2 regions of the Arthrobacter sp. 05T47 genome follow, and region 2 is predicted to be linked to the other one. Evidence: riboswitches for the same ligand, from Rfam matches in the RefSeq annotation. Region 2 holds a riboswitch; the other holds the start of a gene.

Region 1 (10,992 bases), on a different contig from region 2:
AGGTCCACGTACACAATGTCACCCAGGGCATCGGCAGCCACGGCCGAAATGCCAATCCCCGCAGGGCCCGATCCGTCGGCGGCAACCCACTCGTGTTCCGCGGAGTACTTCAGTTCGGCTACAACTTTGCTCATTTCAATTCCTTAAATCTCGTCTGACTAAAAATCTGTGGTGGGCGTCGGTCCCGACGGGACTTATTTGTCCCGCTTGTAGAACGGCAGTGCGACAACTTCGAACGGCTCGGCCTTGCCGCGCAGGTCGATGTCCAGTGCGGTGCCGGGCTCGGTGAACTCGACGTCGACGTAGGCCATGGCGACCGGGTAACCGAGCGTGGGGCTGGGCTGGCCGGAGGTGACTTCGCCGACGACGTTGCCGTCTTTGAGGACCGGGTAGTGCCCGCGGCCCGCGCGGCGGCCCAGGCCCTTGAGGCCCACCAGCTTGCGGCCGGTGGTGGAGCCGGCGCCGGCTGCCTTGAGTTCGCTCAGGGCAGCTTTTCCGATGAAGTCCGATTCCTTGGCGAGCGAGACAACCGGACCCAGGCCCGCCGCGTAGGGGTTGCCTTCGCGGGAGAGCTCGTTGCCGTAGAGCGGCATGCCGGCTTCCAGGCGCAGCGAGTCCCGGCAGGCCAGTCCGGCGGGGATGAGCCCGTGGCCTGCACCGGCTTCCAGCAACGCCTCCCACAGGGCCGCTGCGTCCTCGTTCGGCACGTAGATCTCGAAGCCGTCCTCGCCGGTGTACCCGGTACGTGCCAGCAGCAGCTCCTTGACAGCGCCGTTGACCGTGAAACCTACCTCGACGGCGGCGTAGTACTTGAGCTCCGTGACCAGCGAGTGTTGCTCGGCCGGGACCAGCGTCAGCAGGATGGCTTCCGCGTTCGGTCCCTGGACGGCGATCAGGGACGTCTCGGCGGAAACGTCCTCCACCTTGACGTCGAACCCGCCTTCTTGGGCAGAACCAGCCCGTTCGGCCAGTGCCGCGGCGACCACCACGGCGTTGCCGGCGTTGGGGACCACGAGGTACTTCTGCTCGCCACGGCGGTAGGAGATCAGGTCATCGATGATGCCGCCGTCTTCCTGGCAGATCAGCGAGTACTTGGCCTTGCCGACGGCGACTGCCGACAGCTTCCCGGCGAGGGCGTAGTCCAGGAACGCTGCGGCGTCCGGACCGGTGACCCAGACTTCGCCCATGTGGGAGAGGTCGAACAGGCCGGCGGCGTTGCGCACGGCGTGGTGCTCGGCCAGCTCGGAGGAGTACTTCAGCGGCATCTGCCAGCCGCCGAAGTCGGTGAAGGAGGCGCCGGCCTTCTTGTGCTCTTCGTAAAGTGCTGTGTAGTTCTCAGTCATCGGGAATCCTTAGTTTTCGAATTCGGAAAGCGGAGGGCAGGAGCAGACCAGGTTGCGGTCCCCGGCAGCGCCGTCGATGCGCCCGACCGGCGGGAAGTACTTGTCCTGCCTGAGCGTGTGGACGGGGAACGCAGCCTGCTCGCGCGGGTACTTGCGGGCCCAGTCCGAGGAGACCACTGCGGCAGCCGTGTGCGGTGCGTTGCGCAGCGGGGAATCCTCCACGGTGAAGTCCCCGGCGGCGACCTGCTCGATCTCGGCGTGGATGGTGATCATCGCGTCGATGAACCGGTCGATCTCCGCAAGGTCCTCGGACTCGGTGGGCTCCACCATGAGAGTGCCCGCAACGGGGAAGGACAGCGTGGGGGCGTGGAAGCCGAAGTCGATCAGGCGCTTGGCCACGTCCTCGGCGGTCACTCCGGTCCTGGCCGTCAGTTCGCGCAGGTCCAGGATGCACTCGTGCGCCACGAGGCCGCCCTCGCCCGTGTACAGGACCGGGAAGAACTCGTTCAGGCGGGCCGCGATGTAGTTCGCCGCCAGCAGGGCGGACTTGGTGGCCTCGGTGAGGCCCTGGCCGCCCATGAGCTTCACGTACGCCCAGGAGATCGGCAGGACGCCGGCGGAGCCGTAGCGGGAGGCGGAGATCGCAACTCCGGTTCCTGGTTCGGTAGCGCCGGCCTCGTGCGCGGCCTTGTTGGCGTCGCCCGGCATGAACGGTGCCAGGTGGGCCTTGGCCGCAACCGGGCCGACGCCGGGTCCGCCGCCGCCATGCGGGATGCAGAAGGTCTTGTGCAGGTTCAGGTGCGAGACATCGCCGCCGAACTGGCCCGGCTGGGCCAGGCCCACGAGCGCATTCAGGTTGGCGCCGTCGACGTAGACCTGCCCGCCGGCCGCATGCACGGAGTCGCACACCTCGCGGACGTCGGCGTCGTACACCCCGTGGGTGGACGGGTAGGTGATCATGATCGCCGAGAGGACGTCCTTGTTGGCCTCGATCTTGGCCTGAAGATCGGCGTGGTCGATCGTGCCGTCCGAAGCCGTAGCCACGACGACCACCTTCATGCCGGCCAGCACGGCCGAGGCCGCGTTCGTGCCGTGCGCCGAGGCAGGGATCAGGCAGACGTTGCGCTGGGCCTCACCGCGGGAGAGGTGGTAGCCGCGGATGGCCAGCAGGCCCGCGAGTTCGCCCTGGGACCCGGCGTTGGGCTGGATGGAGACCTGGTCGTACCCGGTGATCTCGGTCAAGTCCGCTTCCAGGCCCTCGATCAGTTCGCGCCAACCGGCCGTCTGCGAGTCCGGGGCGAACGGGTGGATGGAGGCGAACTCCGGCCAGGAGATGGCTTCCATCTCGGCCGTGGCGTTCAGCTTCATGGTGCACGAGCCCAGCGGGATCATGGTGCGGTCCAGGGCGAGGTCGCGGTCCGAGAGCTTGCGGATGTAGCGCAGCAGCTGGGTTTCGGAACGGTGGGTGTTGAACACCGGGTGCTGCAAGTAGTCGGAGGAACGCAGCACAGCCTCGGGCAGCTCGAAGCCCTTGGCCTCCACCACCGGACCGGCGCCAAAGGCGACCACCACCGCGGAGAGGACCTCCGCCGTCGTGGTCTCATCGACTGACACGCCAACTGTGTCCGCATCGATGAGGCGCAGGTTGATGCCGCGGGCCTCGGCAGCGTTAATGACCTTCCGGGCCTTGCCCGGAACGCGGACCGTGACAGTGTCGAAGAAGGCCTCGGCCACCAGTTCCCGGCCAGCGATCTTGAGCGTGGCGGCGAGGGCACGGGCGTTGTTGTGGACGGTCTGGGCGATGGCCTTCAGGCCCTCGGGACCGTGGTAGACGGCGTACATCGAGGAGACGATGGCCAGCAGCGCCTGGGCGGTGCAGATGTTGGAGGTGGCCTTCTCACGGCGGATGTGCTGCTCACGGGTCTGCAGGGCCAGACGGTAGGCGGGGACGCCCGCGTTGTCCTTGGAGACGCCAACAATTCGGCCGGGAAGCGTGCGTTCCATGCCTTCGCGCACCGCCATGTAGGCCGCGTGCGGGCCGCCGAAGAACAGCGGCACGCCCAGGCGCTGCGTGGAGCCGACGGCGATGTCCGCGCCCTGCTCGCCCGGAGGGGTGATCAAGGTCAGGGCCAGAAGGTCCGCTGCCACGGTGACCAGGGCGCCGCGGCCTTTGGCCTCTGCGATCACGGCGGACTGGTCCCACACCCGGCCGGAAACGCCCGGCTGCTGCAGGACGACGCCGTTGATGTCGCCGGCGGGCAGTCCCTGGGAGAGGTCGGCGACCTCGACCTCGAAGCCCAATGCGTCGGCGCGGCCCCGCACAATGGCGATGGTCTGCGGGAGGCAGTCGGCGTCGAGGACGGTCTTGCCGTCGCGGGCACCTGCGTTCTGTCCTGCGGACTTATTTGCCCTGCGCATCAGGAGCACGGCTTCGGCGACGGCGGTGGCCTCGTCGAGGAGGGACGCATTGGCGACCGGCAGCGCGGTGAGGTCCTGGACCATGGTCTGGAAGTTCAGCAGTGCCTCGAGCCGGCCCTGGGAGATCTCCGGCTGGTAGGGCGTGTAGGCCGTGTACCAGGCGGGGGCCTCGAGGATGTTGCGGCGGATGACCGGCGGCGTGACGGTGTCGTAATAGCCCTGGCCGATCATCTGCACGGCGGTCTTGTTCTTGGAAGCCAGCTTGCGCAGTTCGGCCAGCACCTCAACTTCGCTGAGGGCGCTGTCCAGGCTGAGCGGCTTTTCCTGGCGAATGGAAGCGGGGAGTGCATTGTCTACGAGGCCGTCTACGCTGTCGTAGCCGACGGCCTTGAGCATGGTGTCGATGTCTGTTTGGCGGCGCGCACCGATATGGCGGTCTGCGAACGTGGACGGGGACGACTGAATCGTCATGAGGAACTCCATAATTCAGGTGGCACATAGTGCCACGATGATTCGGGTTCCTCCCCGCTCTGTATTGGACCTGAGAGTTTCCGCGTTGCCTGCTGTTAGCAGGCGCCACTTGCACCGTCGGTGAGCCCGGTTTCCCGGACTGCTTTCCAGAGTTGCCTTGCCGCGGCGGTACGTGGGCCTGAGAGATTCCTGGGGAGGATTTGCTCCTACGGCGCCTGCTGAACGTACCGGCAGGACTCTCCCGCCGCAGATCATAAGCTGTGCCACTGGTGGGTGACACGGCTCACACGTTACTTGTTGCGGGGGCCGGTTGCAAGAGGTGGGTCCGTATGACGCGTTGTTTGACGATAACAACCGCAAGCCGGTCCGCGTCCGCGAGGCTAGGCCAACTAGTCCGCCGGCCGGGGAGGTTCGTGGAGGCCGAATGCCGAGCCTTGGAGGTATGGCACGGCACCGGAGTCGCCGGAAGCGGACGACGGCGGGAAGTCCCGCCGTCGTCCGCTTCCCGTTTGGTGCCCTTACAGTCTGTGATACTCCGGAGCCGCCCACCGGGCACCTGCGGAATCGGCCTTGCTGGCCGGCTGGCCTGCGTACGTCCAGACACACGGCCGGCCGGCATCACTCGGGAGGAGCTGGCCCTCGTGCATCGAGATGCTCGCTCCGGCCGGGCTCTGCCAGACTCCGGTCAGTTCGCAGTGGGTGCCCGTGGCTTGCCGCCGCGGCGCTGAGAGTTTGACGATCCTGCGTGCCCGTTTCTCGGCTACGGGAAATCTCTTCTTCACGATGACGCTCCTGTCCGTTCCCGGTAGGTGCTTTCGGGAACATCAGTGATGAACATGTGTCCGGGGGCGTGGCTGATGGCGAAGGCGGGCCTTGATGCCATCACTGCGCTCTGCGGCGTCACGCCGCAGGCCCAGAAAACCGGCACTTCTCCCGGCCGGATCTCCACCGCGTCGCCGAAGTCGGGGAGGTTGATGTCGGCAATGCCGAGGTCCCCGGGCGTCCCGACGTGAACCGGGCTGCCGTGAACCTTAGGTACTTCCGACGTCACCCTGATGGCCGTTTGGACCAGTTCGGGCGGCATCGGGCGCATGGAGACCACCATCGGCCCGTGGATTCGGCCGGCAGGGGTGCACTCGATGTTCGTGCGGTACATGGGGACGTTGCGGCCGGTTTCGGTGTGCCGGAGCGGGACGCCCGCGCTGGCAAGCGCGGCTTCGAAGGTGAAACTGCAGCCGATGAGGACGCCTACCATGTCATCACGCCAGACCGATGCGACGTCCGTGACTTCGCCGGCAAGTTCGCCGTCCACCCACACCCGGTAGGCCGGGATGTCAGTGCGGATGTCCGACCCCGCGGCGAGGGCGCTCTGGTACTGTCCCGCCGGGATTACGTCGATGACGGGGCAGGCTTTGGGGTTGAGCCGGCAGAATTCGATGAATTCGTCGGCGTAGTCCGCCGTCACCGCTATCAGGTTTGCCTGGGTGTAGCCGTCGCTCCACCCGGAGGTGGGGGTGACCAGGCCGCTGCGGAACTTCAGGCGCGCATCGGAGGGTGCCAGGTGTGCGTTGGCCTGGTTCATCGGGCCTCCACCAGCTCATTTACAGCCGGCTCATTTTCCACCAGCTCAGTTGAAGGCTGCAGGTACTCCTGGTCCTCGGCAACGTCGGAGTCCCGGCCCAGGGCCAGGCCCACCAGGGTCAGGAGGCAGGCAACGCTGAGGTAGATGGCAACCGGGACCCAGCTGTTGAAGGTGCTCAGCAGGAGGGTGAACATGAACGGTGCGATTGCGCCACCGACGATTCCGGCGAAGGTGTAGGCCAGCGAACTGCCGGTGGAGCGGAGCCGCGGCGAGAACTGTTCAACAACGAACGCGGCCTGGGGTCCGTACATAAACGAGTGGCAGAGCAGGCCCAGCACCGTTCCCACGATCAGCATGACCGGGGATCGACCTTCGAGGACGATGAAGAACAGGTACCCCCAGACGGCGGCGGCCACTGCGGCGATTGCGTAGACCAGCCGGCGGTTGATGTGGTCGGAGATGGCCCCGGCGAGCGGCATGGTGAAAATCTGGAGTGCCGAACCGATCAGGACGGCCACCAGCACTTGGCCGCGGTCGAAGCCAAGTTTCTGAATGCCGTAGGTGAGCATGAAGACGGTGCACAAAGCGTAGAGGACGTCCGGGCCGATGCGGCTGAGCATGGCTGCGATGAGGGGGCGGCGCTGGGTTGCCAGGACTTCGCGGATGGGGGACTTGGGCTTGTCTCCTTTGGCTTCCATGGCCTTGAAGATGGGGGTGTCTTCAAGCTTGAGCCGGATCCAGAGCCCGAAGGCCACCAACAGGGCCGAGATCAGGAAGGCAATTCGCCAGCCGAAGTTCAGGAAATCCTCTTCGGACAGGGCCATGGTCAGGACGGCAAGCACGCCGTTGGCCATCAGGTTACCGGCGGGCGGGCCGATCTGCGCGGCGGATGCCCAGAAGCCGCGACGGTTCGGGTCACCGAATTCACTGGAGAGCAGCACTGCCCCGCCCCACTCGCCGCCGACGCCAACACCCTGCGCGAAGCGAAGGAAGACCAGGATGGCGGGGGCCATGATGCCGATGTTGCCGTACGTGGGCAGCAGGCCGATGAGGAACGTGGCGGCGCCGATCAGCATGAGCGTGATGACCAGGATCTTCTTGCGGCCGATCTCGTCGCCGAGCCGGCCGAAGATGATGCCGCCGACGGGCCGGGAAATGTAGCCCACGGCGTAGGTGGAGAAGGCCAACAGGGTGCCCGTGACAGGGTCCGAGGCCGGGAAGAAGATCAGCGGGAAAACGATCGCGGCCGCGGCGGAGTAGACAGCGAAGTCATAGAACTCCAGTGCGGTTCCGGTCAGGCTGGCCGCGAATGCCTTGTACATGCCCTTGCGCCCTACAAAGGGCTTCGGGTCAGCGGGGGCCGTTACGGATGAAGCGGCCATGTGTACCTCCATGAAGAGTGTGGATGTCAGCCAAGTGCGGGCGGCTGGTGTTGGTGCGCCTTGTCGGTCCGGGCCTGCGGCGATGCGGGTCGGGACATTCGGGTGCGTGTGCGGCTACCGTGATGGGCTGCGGAAGTCGGGACTGCGTTCAATAAATGGATCAATTGTTGGATTGTTGAACAATCCGAATTGTTGAACAATTTACGCGACGCAGGTCACATCGTCAAGGGGTTGAGGGTGATGCGGTCGTCGCGGCAGCCACCGGGTATAGCCGGATTTAAGGCGCCGAAGCGCTGCCTCAAGGCCTCAGGCCGCGTTCTCAGGGCACCGCGGCAGTGCTGGTTTCAGGGCAGCACGAACGACGACGGCGGGACAACCCGCCGTCGTCGTCTTATTTTTTGTGGTTCTGGGTTCTTGAGGTTCTGGTTTCTTGAGCTGGGAGTGTCTACCCCGGAGGCGGAAGGGCGCCATAGCTATGGGGCATCGAATGAGGATTGGTCGGCCGGTCCTCGTCGGAGGATGCGGGCTCCCTGGTGTCGTAACTGCGCGCCGTCTTTAGGTTCCGCGATCGCTTGTACAGACCCACGGCGACCAAACCGAGGCCAGCGGCTAGAAGCGCGAGTCCCAGCACGAACACTGCCGCCGCACCCTGTCCGGCGCTGCCCGAGAGCACGTCAACCAGTGGCATCGGTAGCGTGAACAACGTGGCCACCAGCAATATCGAGCCCGCTGCGATTTGCCATGTTCCTTTGGACTGCATGGTTCCCCCTCCATGTTTCGCGTGTCAGCCTTGCGGCCCAGTAAACCCGAAGGGTGCGTTTTTAGATAGGGCCGCCTCCGGGTGCTGGGCCCGAGAAAGTCGCGGGCACCAGGCGCCGGGCCCGGCCTATCATGGGGATCACGGGACGAAATGTAAGCGGGGGCCGCTTGGCATGACCAGCGAACGCGAACGCAGTGACGCGCCAACGGGTGGCGTTGCGCTGGTGACCGGCGCGAGCCGCGGTGTCGGCCGGGGCATCGCGCTTGCCCTTCAGGCCGCGGGGTTCCGGGTTTATGGCACGGGCCGGTCGATCGAGCAGGCGGACCTCCCGCGGGAGATCGTGCGCCTGCGCTGCGACCATCTCAACGATGACGAGACCGCGCACGTGTTCGACACGATCCGGACCGAGGGCGGCCGCCTCGACCTGCTGGTCAATTGCGCCTGGGGCGGGTACGAGAAGATGGTCGAAGGCGGCGCGTTCACGTGGCCGGCACCGTTCTGGGAGCAGGCGCCGCATCGCTGGACCGGCATGATGGACGCCGGCGTCCGCGCCGCATTTGTGTGTTCGGCGCACGCGGCGCGCATGATGATGCGGCGGCACCGCGGCCTGATCGTCAACATCAGCTTCTGGGCCGCGCAGCGCCACCTCGGCAACACGATCTACGGCATCGCCAAAGCGACGACGGACAAGATGACCTCCGACATGGCCGTCGAGCTCAGACCGTTCGACATTCCGGTCATCTCGCTCTACCCCGGACTGGTCCGCACCGAGGCGGTCCTGGCCGCGGCGGAAAGCGGTGCATTCGATCTCTCGACCAGCGAAAGCCCTGAGTTCATCGGCCGGGTGATCAATGCGCTGTTCCATGATCCGGACCTGATGACGCGGACCGGCCAGGTGCTCATCGCCGCTGCGGTGGCGAAGGAGTTCGGCGTCCTGGACATCGACGGAAATTCGCCGCCGGCGCTGACGCTTGCGGATATCTAGGACGCCGAGGCGGACGACGGCGGGACGTGCCGCCGTCGGGTTTCCCGGGCGCCGCATGGGCCTCGGGCTGTTGGCCGGAAACCCGTGCCCGGGTGCGATCCCAGTGCAGAGGGGGCGTCTTTCATTGGGTGAGCCTTTCATTGGATGAGGAGCGGCCGCATGATAGGCGCATGACCCCCATCGCATCAGCCGACGAATCCGCCGTTGCGAAAGCCCACCGCGAGCTCGAAGCGGCCGGCGTCCGCACCGTGATCGGCACGGTGGTGAATGCTTCGGGCATCACCCTGGCCAAGAGCGTTCCGCTGGCGCGGCTCAAGATCTTCCACGAATCCGGGATGGGCGCCGCCCCCGTCTGGCACGTCTTCACCATCGACGGCGGGATAGCGTTCACGGACAGCATCACCACCGTCGGCGATATGCGCCTGAAGATCGACATCGCGGGACTTCGTGTCCTGCCCGGCGGCCGCGCATGGGCACCGGCCCGCCTTTTCGAACAGGATGGAGCCGCCTCTCCGGCCTGTGCCCGCGGTTGCCTGGCCGACATCGAGGGCAGCCTGGTCGAGGCCGGGTACCAGGCGCTCGTGGGCCACGAACTTGAATTCTTTCTCGTCGCCCCGGATGGTTCAGCGCTGGAAACCGCGCCCTGGGTTCCGTACGGGGCAATGGGCCTTCTGGACCGATCGGAATTCCTCGATGACCTGCTGTCAGCGCTGAACCAGGCCGGGCTTCCCCTGGAGCAGCTTCACGCCGAGTACGGCAGGAACCAGTTCGAGTTTTCCCTTCCCCCGGCCCCGCCGGTCCAGGCCGCGGACACGGTGGTCCTTGCCAGGATTATCGTGGGCATCGTCGCCAGGGCCCACGGCATGATGGCCTCGTTCTCGCCGTCGCCCTTTCCCGGCAGCGTTGGGAACGGCGCCCACCAGCACTTTTCGCTTCGAAAGAACGGAGTGCCGCTGTTCTCCGGCGGCAGCGGACCGCGCGGCATCTCCGCCGAGGGAGGCGCTGCCATTGGCGGAATCATCGCAGGGCTCCCGGATGTCCAGGGCTTCCTCACGGGGTCAGTTTTGTCCGGAAGCCGGTTGGCGCCCGGCACGTGGTCGGGTGCCTACTTGTGCTGGGGCCTGGAAAACCGGGAAGCCTCGGTGCGCTTCCTGCGCGAGGGCCAGGGCAATCCGCACGGAGCCAACGTCGAGGTGAAAATCGTCGACCCGTCGTCGAACGTCTATTTGGCCTCGGCGGCCATCCTTGCCCTCGCCCTTGACGGTATCCGCGGCGGACGCCGGCTTCCGGAGGAGATCCCCGGTGACCCCGGGCGGCTTTCGGACGAGGAACGGCAGCAGGCAAACGTCCGAAAGCTCTCAGACTCCCCCGCCGCCATCATCGACACCCTAGACAACTCAGGCCTTGCCCGCAGGCTTCTCGGAGACGCCGTCATCGACGCCACGGTGGCCGTCCGGCGCTACGAACAGCGCATCGCAGCCGAACTCACTCCGGACGAGCTCGCCGAACGCTTTCGACTTGCCTGGTCGATCTGATGGCGGGCGGTGACTTCCCGGACTTCGTCGAACACGTCAGCCTTGTCGATCACCACGTGCATGGCGCGTTTCACGCCGACGGTGATGAGGCACGCTTTCAGAACTCGCTGAACGAAGGGAACACCGAACCGCTGGCCAACCCCGGAGACGCCTACAACACACAAATCGGGCTCGCCATCCGGCGCTGGTGCAGCGGCATTCTTGATCTGCCCCGGCACGCCTCACCGGCGGAATACTGGAGCCGTCGCGCCGAGCTTGGAGAACTCGAGGTCAGCCGGCGCATGACCCGCGCTGCCGGGGTAAGCGACTGGCTGATCGACACAGGACTGGACGCCGCTGACTATCTCGGCATGGCCGGCATGGCTGAGGTCTCCGGCGGGCGAACCCACGAGATCGTTCGGCTGGAACTGCTCGCCGAGTCGCTGATCCGGGAGATTGCCAACCCGGCAGACTATGTCGACGAGTTCGGCCAGCGGCTCCACGACCTCACCCGCAGCGCCGTGGGCGTCAAAACCG
Region 2 (7,027 bases):
CGGAGACGGTGATGGTGTCGAAGAAGGAGGTGTGCAGCACGTCGAAGCCGGCGGTCTTCAGGGAGGCTGCGATGGTCCTGGCGTGGCCGTGGACGGTCTGGGCGATTGCCTTCAGCCCGTCGGGGCCGTGGTAGACGGCGTAGAAGGATGCCACGATGGCCAGCAGCGCCTGGGCGGTGCAGATGTTCGAGGTGGCCTTCTCCCGGCGGATGTGCTGCTCGCGGGTTTGCAGGGCCAGGCGGTAGGCGGGGACGCCCGCGTTGTCCTTGGAGACGCCGACGAGGCGGCCGGGCATGGAGCGTTCGAGCCCCTTCTGGACCGCCATGTAGGCCGCGTGCGGGCCGCCGAAGAACAGCGGCACGCCGAAGCGCTGGGCGGAGCCGACGGCGATGTCGGCGCCCTGTTCGCCCGGGGACGTGATGAGGGTCAGGGAGAGGAGGTCGGCCGCGACGGTGACGAGGGCGCCGCGTTCCTTGGCTTCGGCGATCACGGCGGTGTGGTCGAACACGCGGCCGGAGACGCCGGGCTGCTGCAGGACGACGCCGTTGATGACGCCCTCGGGCAGGCCCCTGGAGAGGTCGGCAACCTCGACCTCGAAGCCGAGGGCCTCGGCGCGGCCCTTGACGATCGCGATGGTCTGCGGGAGGCAGTCGGCGTCCAAGACGGTCTTGCCGTCGTGGGCGGCCTTGTTCTTGTTCGCGCGGCGCATCATCAGCACGGCCTCGGCGACGGCGGTGGCTTCGTCCAGCAGCGAGGCGTTGGCGATCGGCAGCCCGACGAGGTCCTGGACCATGGTCTGGAAGTTCAGCAGCGCCTCGAGCCGGCCCTGGGAGATTTCCGGCTGGTAGGGCGTGTAGGCGGTGTACCAGGCCGGGGCTTCGAGGATGTTGCGGCGGATTACCGGCGGGGTGAGGGTGTCGTAGTAGCCCTGCCCGATCATCTGCACGGCGGTCTTGTTTTTCGCGGCCAGCTTGCGCAGTTCGGCGAGGACTTCCACTTCGCTGAGGGCTGCGTCGAGCGCGAGGTCGGAGTCCTGGCGGATGTCCTTCGGAACGGCGGTGTCCACCAGGGCGTCGACGGTGTCGTAGCCGACAGCCTTCAGCATGGCGTCGACGTCGGCCTGGCGGCGGGCGCCGATGTGCCGGTCAACGAAGGACGTGGAGGCTGGGGTAACAGTCACAAGGAACTCCATAACTCAGGCGGCGCASGGTACGCCACATTGATTCGGGTTCCTCCCCGCTCTGTATTGGACCTGAGAGTTTCCGCGCAGCCSMYATGMGGGGCTCCGCTTGCACCGTCGGTGAGCACAGCGCGCTAGGGACGCACSTGCTACTTTCCAGAGATGCCTTGCCGCGGCGGTACATGGGCCTGAGAGATTCCTGGGGAGGATTTGCTCCTACGGCGCCTGCTTGTACCTACTTGCAGGACTCTCCCGCCGCAGATCAAAGGCGTATTCAATTTGGGGTGACAACAGTCACAGCACTCATTGTCCTATGCCGGGCGCGCGTCCGCAAACTCCCTCCCGGCGGCGGCCCCAAGTTACAGGTCCGGCCACGCGAGTTCGCCGCAGGCGTGCGGGGACGCCGCTTCGTTCCGGCGTAGTCGCAGGCTTCCGGCGTATTCGACGGGCGGGTCTCGGCGGCCGTCAGCGGCGCAGCTTCTCGACGGCGGCCAGGAGGCTCTCGACGTCGTCACTGACTTCCGGCGGCTGCCCGCCCGGCCCCCGGCCCAGCATGGCGTTGAAGTACAGCCCGTCCCCCATGTACAGGACGGCTTTCGCCATGGCGGGCCCGACGTCGGCAGCCAGCAGTTCCAGCCAGTTCGCCTGGGCGGCGGCGAAGCGGCGGAGGGTCTCCTGGTGCGCCACCTCGGCGAGCCTCGTGGCCGCGACGAACACCCGGTCCATGGGGGTGTCCGCCCACACCGAGGACTTGATGAAGTACACCGCCGCACCCTCGGGGGCCTCAGCCATGGCGGCGACATCGGCAGCGAGGTGCCCGTCCAGTCGCTCGAGCAGGACCGCGATCATCGCCTCCTTGGTCGGGAAGTGGTAGAGCAGGCCCCCCTTGGAGACTCCGGCCCGGCGCGCGACGGCGTCCAGCGTCGCGGCGCGTTCACCGACTTCGATGAGCAGGGATTCGAAGGCGTGGAGAACGGCCTCGCGGGCGACGGGTTTCCTGGGCATGCCTCCCATCATGCCTGTCCGGCCGAGCATTTCTTAACTGTACCGTCCAGACGGTATAGTTACGTTCCATGAGCATTCCGTCGATCACCGCCACCACCACCAGCACCGCGTCGGCCACCGGCCCCCGGGCCTCGTGGCGCGACTGGGTGGCGCTGGCCCTGCTGATGTTCCCTGTCCTGCTTGTGGCCGTGGACAACACCGCCCTGACGTTCGCCCTGCCCGCCATCGCCCGCAGCCTGGACGCCTCCGGCGTCGAACTGCTGTGGATCATCGACGCCTACCCCCTGGTTCTGGCCGGACTCCTGGTTGCGATGGGCAGCCTGGGTGACAGGATCGGACGGCGCAGGCTGCTCTTCGTGGGCAGCGCAGGCTTTGCCGCGGTCTCGGCGTTGACGGCGTTCGCGCCGAGCGCCGAATGGCTGATCGCAGGCCGCGCCGGGCTCGGCCTCTTCGGCGCCATGCTCATGCCGTCAACGCTTTCCCTGATCCGCAACATTTTCCCGGAGCCCAACCGGCGCAGGCTGGCAGTGGCAATCTGGGCCGCAGGCTTCTCCGGCGGCGCCGCCCTCGGCCCGATTGCCGGCGGCTGGCTGGTGGAGCACTTCTGGTGGGGCGCCGTCCTGCTGGTCGCAGTGCCGATCATCCTGCCCCTGCTGCTGCTCGGTCCGGCACTGATCCCGGAATCCCGCGACCCTAAGCCCGGACGCGTGGACGTGCCCAGCATCATCCTGTCCCTGCTGGTCATGGTGCCCGTTGTCTACGGGATCAAGACCCTCGCCACCCACGGGCCCTCACTGGAGGCCTTCGCGAGCATCGGAGCAGGGCTGCTCATGGGCTACGTGTTCATCCGGCGCCAGCGCGCCCTGGCCAGAGGCCACAAGGCGGACCACAGCACGGCGCCCATGCTCGATGTCAGCCTCTTTGGCAACCGGGTCTTCAGCACCGCCATCACCGCCAACGTCCTGGCGCTGTTCTCCTTCAACGGCTTCATTCTCTTCCTGGCCCAGCACCTGCAGCTGCTGGAGGGGCAGTCCCCCTCCGCCTCCGGGGTCGCCATGGTCCCGGCCCTCATCGCCACAGTCGTTGCCGGGCTGCTGGTGGTCCCGCTGGTGCGCAAGGTCCGGCCCGGCTTTGTGGTGGCCGCCGGCCTGCTCCTGAGCGCGGCGGGCTATTTCCTGGTGGCATTCGGCGACCACAGCCACGGCCCGTCACTGCTGCTGGCCGCGCTGCTGATCCTCTGCCTGGGCGTGGGTGCCGCGGAGACGATCTCCAATGACCTGATCCTGGGCGCTGCGCCTGCGGACAAGTCGGGGGCCGCCGCCGCCATCTCCGAGACCGGCTATGAAGTGGGATCCCTGCTGGGCACGGCGATCCTAGGCTCGATCCTCACGGCTTCCTACCAGGGCAACCTCCGGCTCCCCGCAGGCGTGTCCGAGCTCGCCCCGGCCTCTGCCACGAGCCAGGCCGGCGAGACCCTCGCCGGCGCCGTGGAGCTCGCGGGGATGCTTCCGGCGCCGCTGGCGGAGGCGGTGACGGCGGCCGCGCGCACCGCCTTCGACTCGGGCGTACACGTCACGGCCTCCATCGCCCTGGTCCTGATGTCCGGGGCGTGCGTCCTCGCGGCGGTCCTCCTGCGGAAGGTGCCGAAGGCAAGCTAGCAGCACCGGTTCCATCGCCGTCGGGCTCGAGATCGACGGCGCCGAGCGAGACCGACATGCGTTCCCCATCCAGGACCATTGCGTAGCTTAAAAACTCCAGCGTCCGCCGCCGGGAAAATACCCGACGCCGGACGCTGGAGTTTCGTGAGTGCGGCCTGGTGCTAGCTGGACCTACTTGCTGTCCGGAGTGGTCACGCTGGCGGTGGCCTTCATGGTCTCGGCACTGACCATCCAGGCATACTGCTCAAACTTGGCGATGAACTCGTGCAGCAGATCGGCGGTGGTGGGGTCTTCATCGTCCACTTCGTCATGGACTTTGCGCATGGTGCCGACGGCTGCCTCCAGCGCTGCGACAATGCGTTCGATCGCGTCCTTCGTGCTGATCAGGCCCGCCGGAAACTCGGCCAGCGCGGTGGACTTGGAAACCGTGGAGCTTCGGCCGTCAGGGAGGGCGTGGAGGGCGCGCATGCGCTCGGCGAGGTCGTCCGCGAACCCGCGGGCGGCGTCGACGATCTCGTCCAGCTGGAGGTGAAGGTCCCGGAAGTTGGTCCCGACGATGTTCCAGTGCGCCTGCTTGCCCTGAACGTGGAGTTCGATCAGGTCCACCAGGACTGCCTGCAGGTTGGTCGTCAGTGTAGGTGTTGCTTTCATGCGTCCTCCTCGATAGAACCGGTGCGGTGGAGGCCGCGCGCGCCGCGTGCTGGCGGCCCGGCCCATGCTTTCGACGCTACCGCAGGGCGGCGTCGGGCCGCGACGGTTCGGGGAGGAATTTCTCGATCAGCTTACTAAGCCGGCTTACTAACTGCTTCGGGGGCGGCTAGACGGCTTCGTTGAGGACCGGACCGCGGGGGAACACGGCACGGGTGATGCCGCCGGAGGTGGCCTCGGAGAGCTGGGTGAGGTAGTCGTTGCGGCGCCGCGGCGTAATCCTGGACTGGGGTTCGAACGGCTGCGCGGGGTCATCGGCGTAGTGCGCGGTCAGTCCGTCGCGCATCAGCCGGATGGCCTCCGAACGCTGCTGGGACACCGCAGCATGGGTGGATCCGAGTTCGGCGGCCAGGTCCTTGACCGTCCGGTCGCCGAAGTAGATCTCCTCCACGACGTAGCGCATCCGTTCCGGCAGGGATTTCACGGCGGCCCGCAGGTACTGGAGCCGTTCATCCGCGAGCACGGAGTGTTCCGGGGTGAGGGTTTCGGCGGCCAGGGTATCCACCACGGCCTCATCGAGGGGTGTCAGTGTGCGTGAGGCATCCGCGAGCGCGGCCTCCACAACACTCTGCTGGACGCCGAGGGCGGAGGCGATCTCGTCCACTGTGGGCGTGCGGCCAAGGGCGGATGCCAGGGTTTCCTGGACGGACATGGTTTCCTTGATCCGCCGGCGGGCGGAGCGGGTGGCCCAGTCGCTGGCCCGCATCTCGTCCGCGAACGCGCCAAGGATGCGCCGGCGGGCGAACGCGCCAAAGGGAACCCCGAGGTCGGGATCGAACGAATCGGCCGACGTGATCAGGGCAATTGCACCGGCCGAGGCCAAATCATCGCGAGAAAGGTGTGACGCCTTCGAGCACAAATCTGAGACGAGATACCCCACCAGCGGAAGGTGCTGCGTGACCATCTCGTTGCGTTCCACGCGATTCAATACTGTGTCCCCCCATGAGACCGGATCCGAAGGGCTGTAGCCCTTAAAACGCCGAGAACCGCACCCAAACCGACCGGTGCTCCCCCCATTGGAGTCAGCGTTCGCAAGTAGGGCGCAGCACCCATGGAGGAAACCTATCACCTGATCCCGGATCTGCGTGTACCCTCAGGGAAAAGCTTGGCAAAAAGTGCGGTACCCGCCCCGAAGCTGCGATTCAGGGGGCGGAAAGAGAATGGGGCCCATGAGCGCAAGTGATCTCTCCGCGGCACTGTGGCAGGAGCGCCGGCAGCTGGAACTGCTCCTTTTCAGGCTGGAAACGCTACGGCTGCACGTCGGGGCCGGGAACGTGGAATGGCTGCGCCTCATGGCTTCCGAAATCGAAGCCGTGCTGGACCGTTTACGCTTTGAAGGCCTGGCCCGGAGTGTCGAATCTGCCGTCGTCGCGGCCCAATGGGGTATGCCGGCACAGGCCACGCTGGTTGAACTGATTGCGGCCGCACCCGCCGGCCCCTGGGCCGAGATCCTGGGCGAGCATCTGGACGCCCTGCACGCACTTCTTGACCGGCTCGGCGCGGCCGCCCGCGTGAACGAAGAGGCACTGCGGGTCCTCCCCTTGCCCGGACGTCCCGGCCCGGCGGGCACCGCCGGACTGCTGGATCAGCTGGCCACTGGCGGAAACCTGGAGCGGGCCCTGGCCGTGGTCCGGCGCGCACCCCAGCCCGCCCTGGCCCAGTATCTGGGCGGGGAAAAGGACTGATCCGGGACCTGGCTTCAGCCCTTGGCGGGAGGTGCGGGCGGCAGGAGCCCGCGCAGCGCGTCCTCGGCCTCCGGGCCGGCTTCCGCCGCGGCGAGGTTCGCGGCCGCGATGGCTTCGATGACTTCCCGGCGCTGGATGGGCACGCCCCGGGGTGCCTCGATGCCTATCCGAACACCGTCGCCGCGGCCTTCCAGGACCGTGATGACGATGCCGTCGCCGATCATGATCTGTTCGCCCGGCTTGCGTGTTAGTACCAGCATCTTCTCAATCTACCCTTCACCGCGGGGAGCTTCGGACGATTCCCGCCGGTTCTGCCATGTCGGATCGGGACCGGCGGGACGGGCGTCGATCCAGCCCACGGGCAGTCCCATGCCGTTGACGCTTTCAGGCGACCCCGTCTCCGCGGCGCCGACCACCGCCACCGCGGCAACGTTGAGCTGGGCGGAGAGCACGCCGACCCAGCGCTTCGTGTCCTCATGCTTGCGCCCGGCATCGACCACCACCCAGACCTGGTCGGCGGAGAGCGCGGCCACGGACTGCACCCGGGCCAGGGCGTTGCGGGCTTTGCCGAGTCCGAATGCCACCAGGACGGTGCGCTCGGTCAGCACCGCGTGGGCGCGGGCGGCCGTGGCGCTTTGCCGCCCGTCAACGTGCAGGTGGCCATAGGCGGAAAGCTCGCCGGCGGTCCGGACATCGGCACCGCCCGCCGCCATGGACATGGCCAGGGCGGCATCCATGGCGTCCTCCCCCAGCCCGACCAGAACCACCAGATCGCCGACGCCGTTCAGCGG

The links. Region 2 has a riboswitch for glycine ahead of gcvP (aminomethyl-transferring glycine dehydrogenase). Riboswitches for the same ligand answer to the same signal wherever they lie in the genome.
Region 1: another riboswitch for glycine. It lies ahead of gcvP (aminomethyl-transferring glycine dehydrogenase); the one in region 2 lies ahead of gcvP (aminomethyl-transferring glycine dehydrogenase).

Annotation. Positions count from the first base shown of each region.
Region 1 is NZ_JBFTKG010000043.1:1,428-12,419, forward strand. It holds gene gcvH (glycine cleavage system protein GcvH) at 1-134, opposite strand, end outside; gene gcvT (glycine cleavage system aminomethyltransferase GcvT) at 195-1,343, opposite strand; gene gcvP (aminomethyl-transferring glycine dehydrogenase) at 1,353-4,244, opposite strand; glycine riboswitch at 4,282-4,387, opposite strand; glycine riboswitch at 4,389-4,486, opposite strand; gene AC1DEY_RS20390 (putative hydro-lyase) at 5,011-5,814, opposite strand; gene AC1DEY_RS20395 (MFS transporter) at 5,811-7,196, opposite strand; gene AC1DEY_RS20400 (SDR family NAD(P)-dependent oxidoreductase) at 8,129-8,941, shown strand; gene AC1DEY_RS20405 (type I glutamate--ammonia ligase) at 9,112-10,476, shown strand; gene AC1DEY_RS20410 (amidohydrolase family protein) at 10,476-10,992, shown strand, end outside.
Region 2 is NZ_JBFTKG010000024.1:60,568-67,594, reverse strand. It holds gene gcvP (aminomethyl-transferring glycine dehydrogenase) at 1-1,192, opposite strand, end outside; glycine riboswitch at 1,232-1,345, opposite strand; glycine riboswitch at 1,347-1,445, opposite strand; gene AC1DEY_RS16135 (TetR/AcrR family transcriptional regulator) at 1,646-2,185, opposite strand; gene AC1DEY_RS16130 (MFS transporter) at 2,254-3,843, shown strand; gene AC1DEY_RS16125 (Dps family protein) at 4,015-4,494, opposite strand; gene AC1DEY_RS16120 (sigma-70 family RNA polymerase sigma factor) at 4,661-5,479, opposite strand; gene AC1DEY_RS16115 (flagellar protein FlgN) at 5,721-6,236, shown strand; gene AC1DEY_RS16110 (carbon storage regulator) at 6,251-6,496, opposite strand; gene AC1DEY_RS16105 (hypothetical protein) at 6,506-7,027, opposite strand, start outside.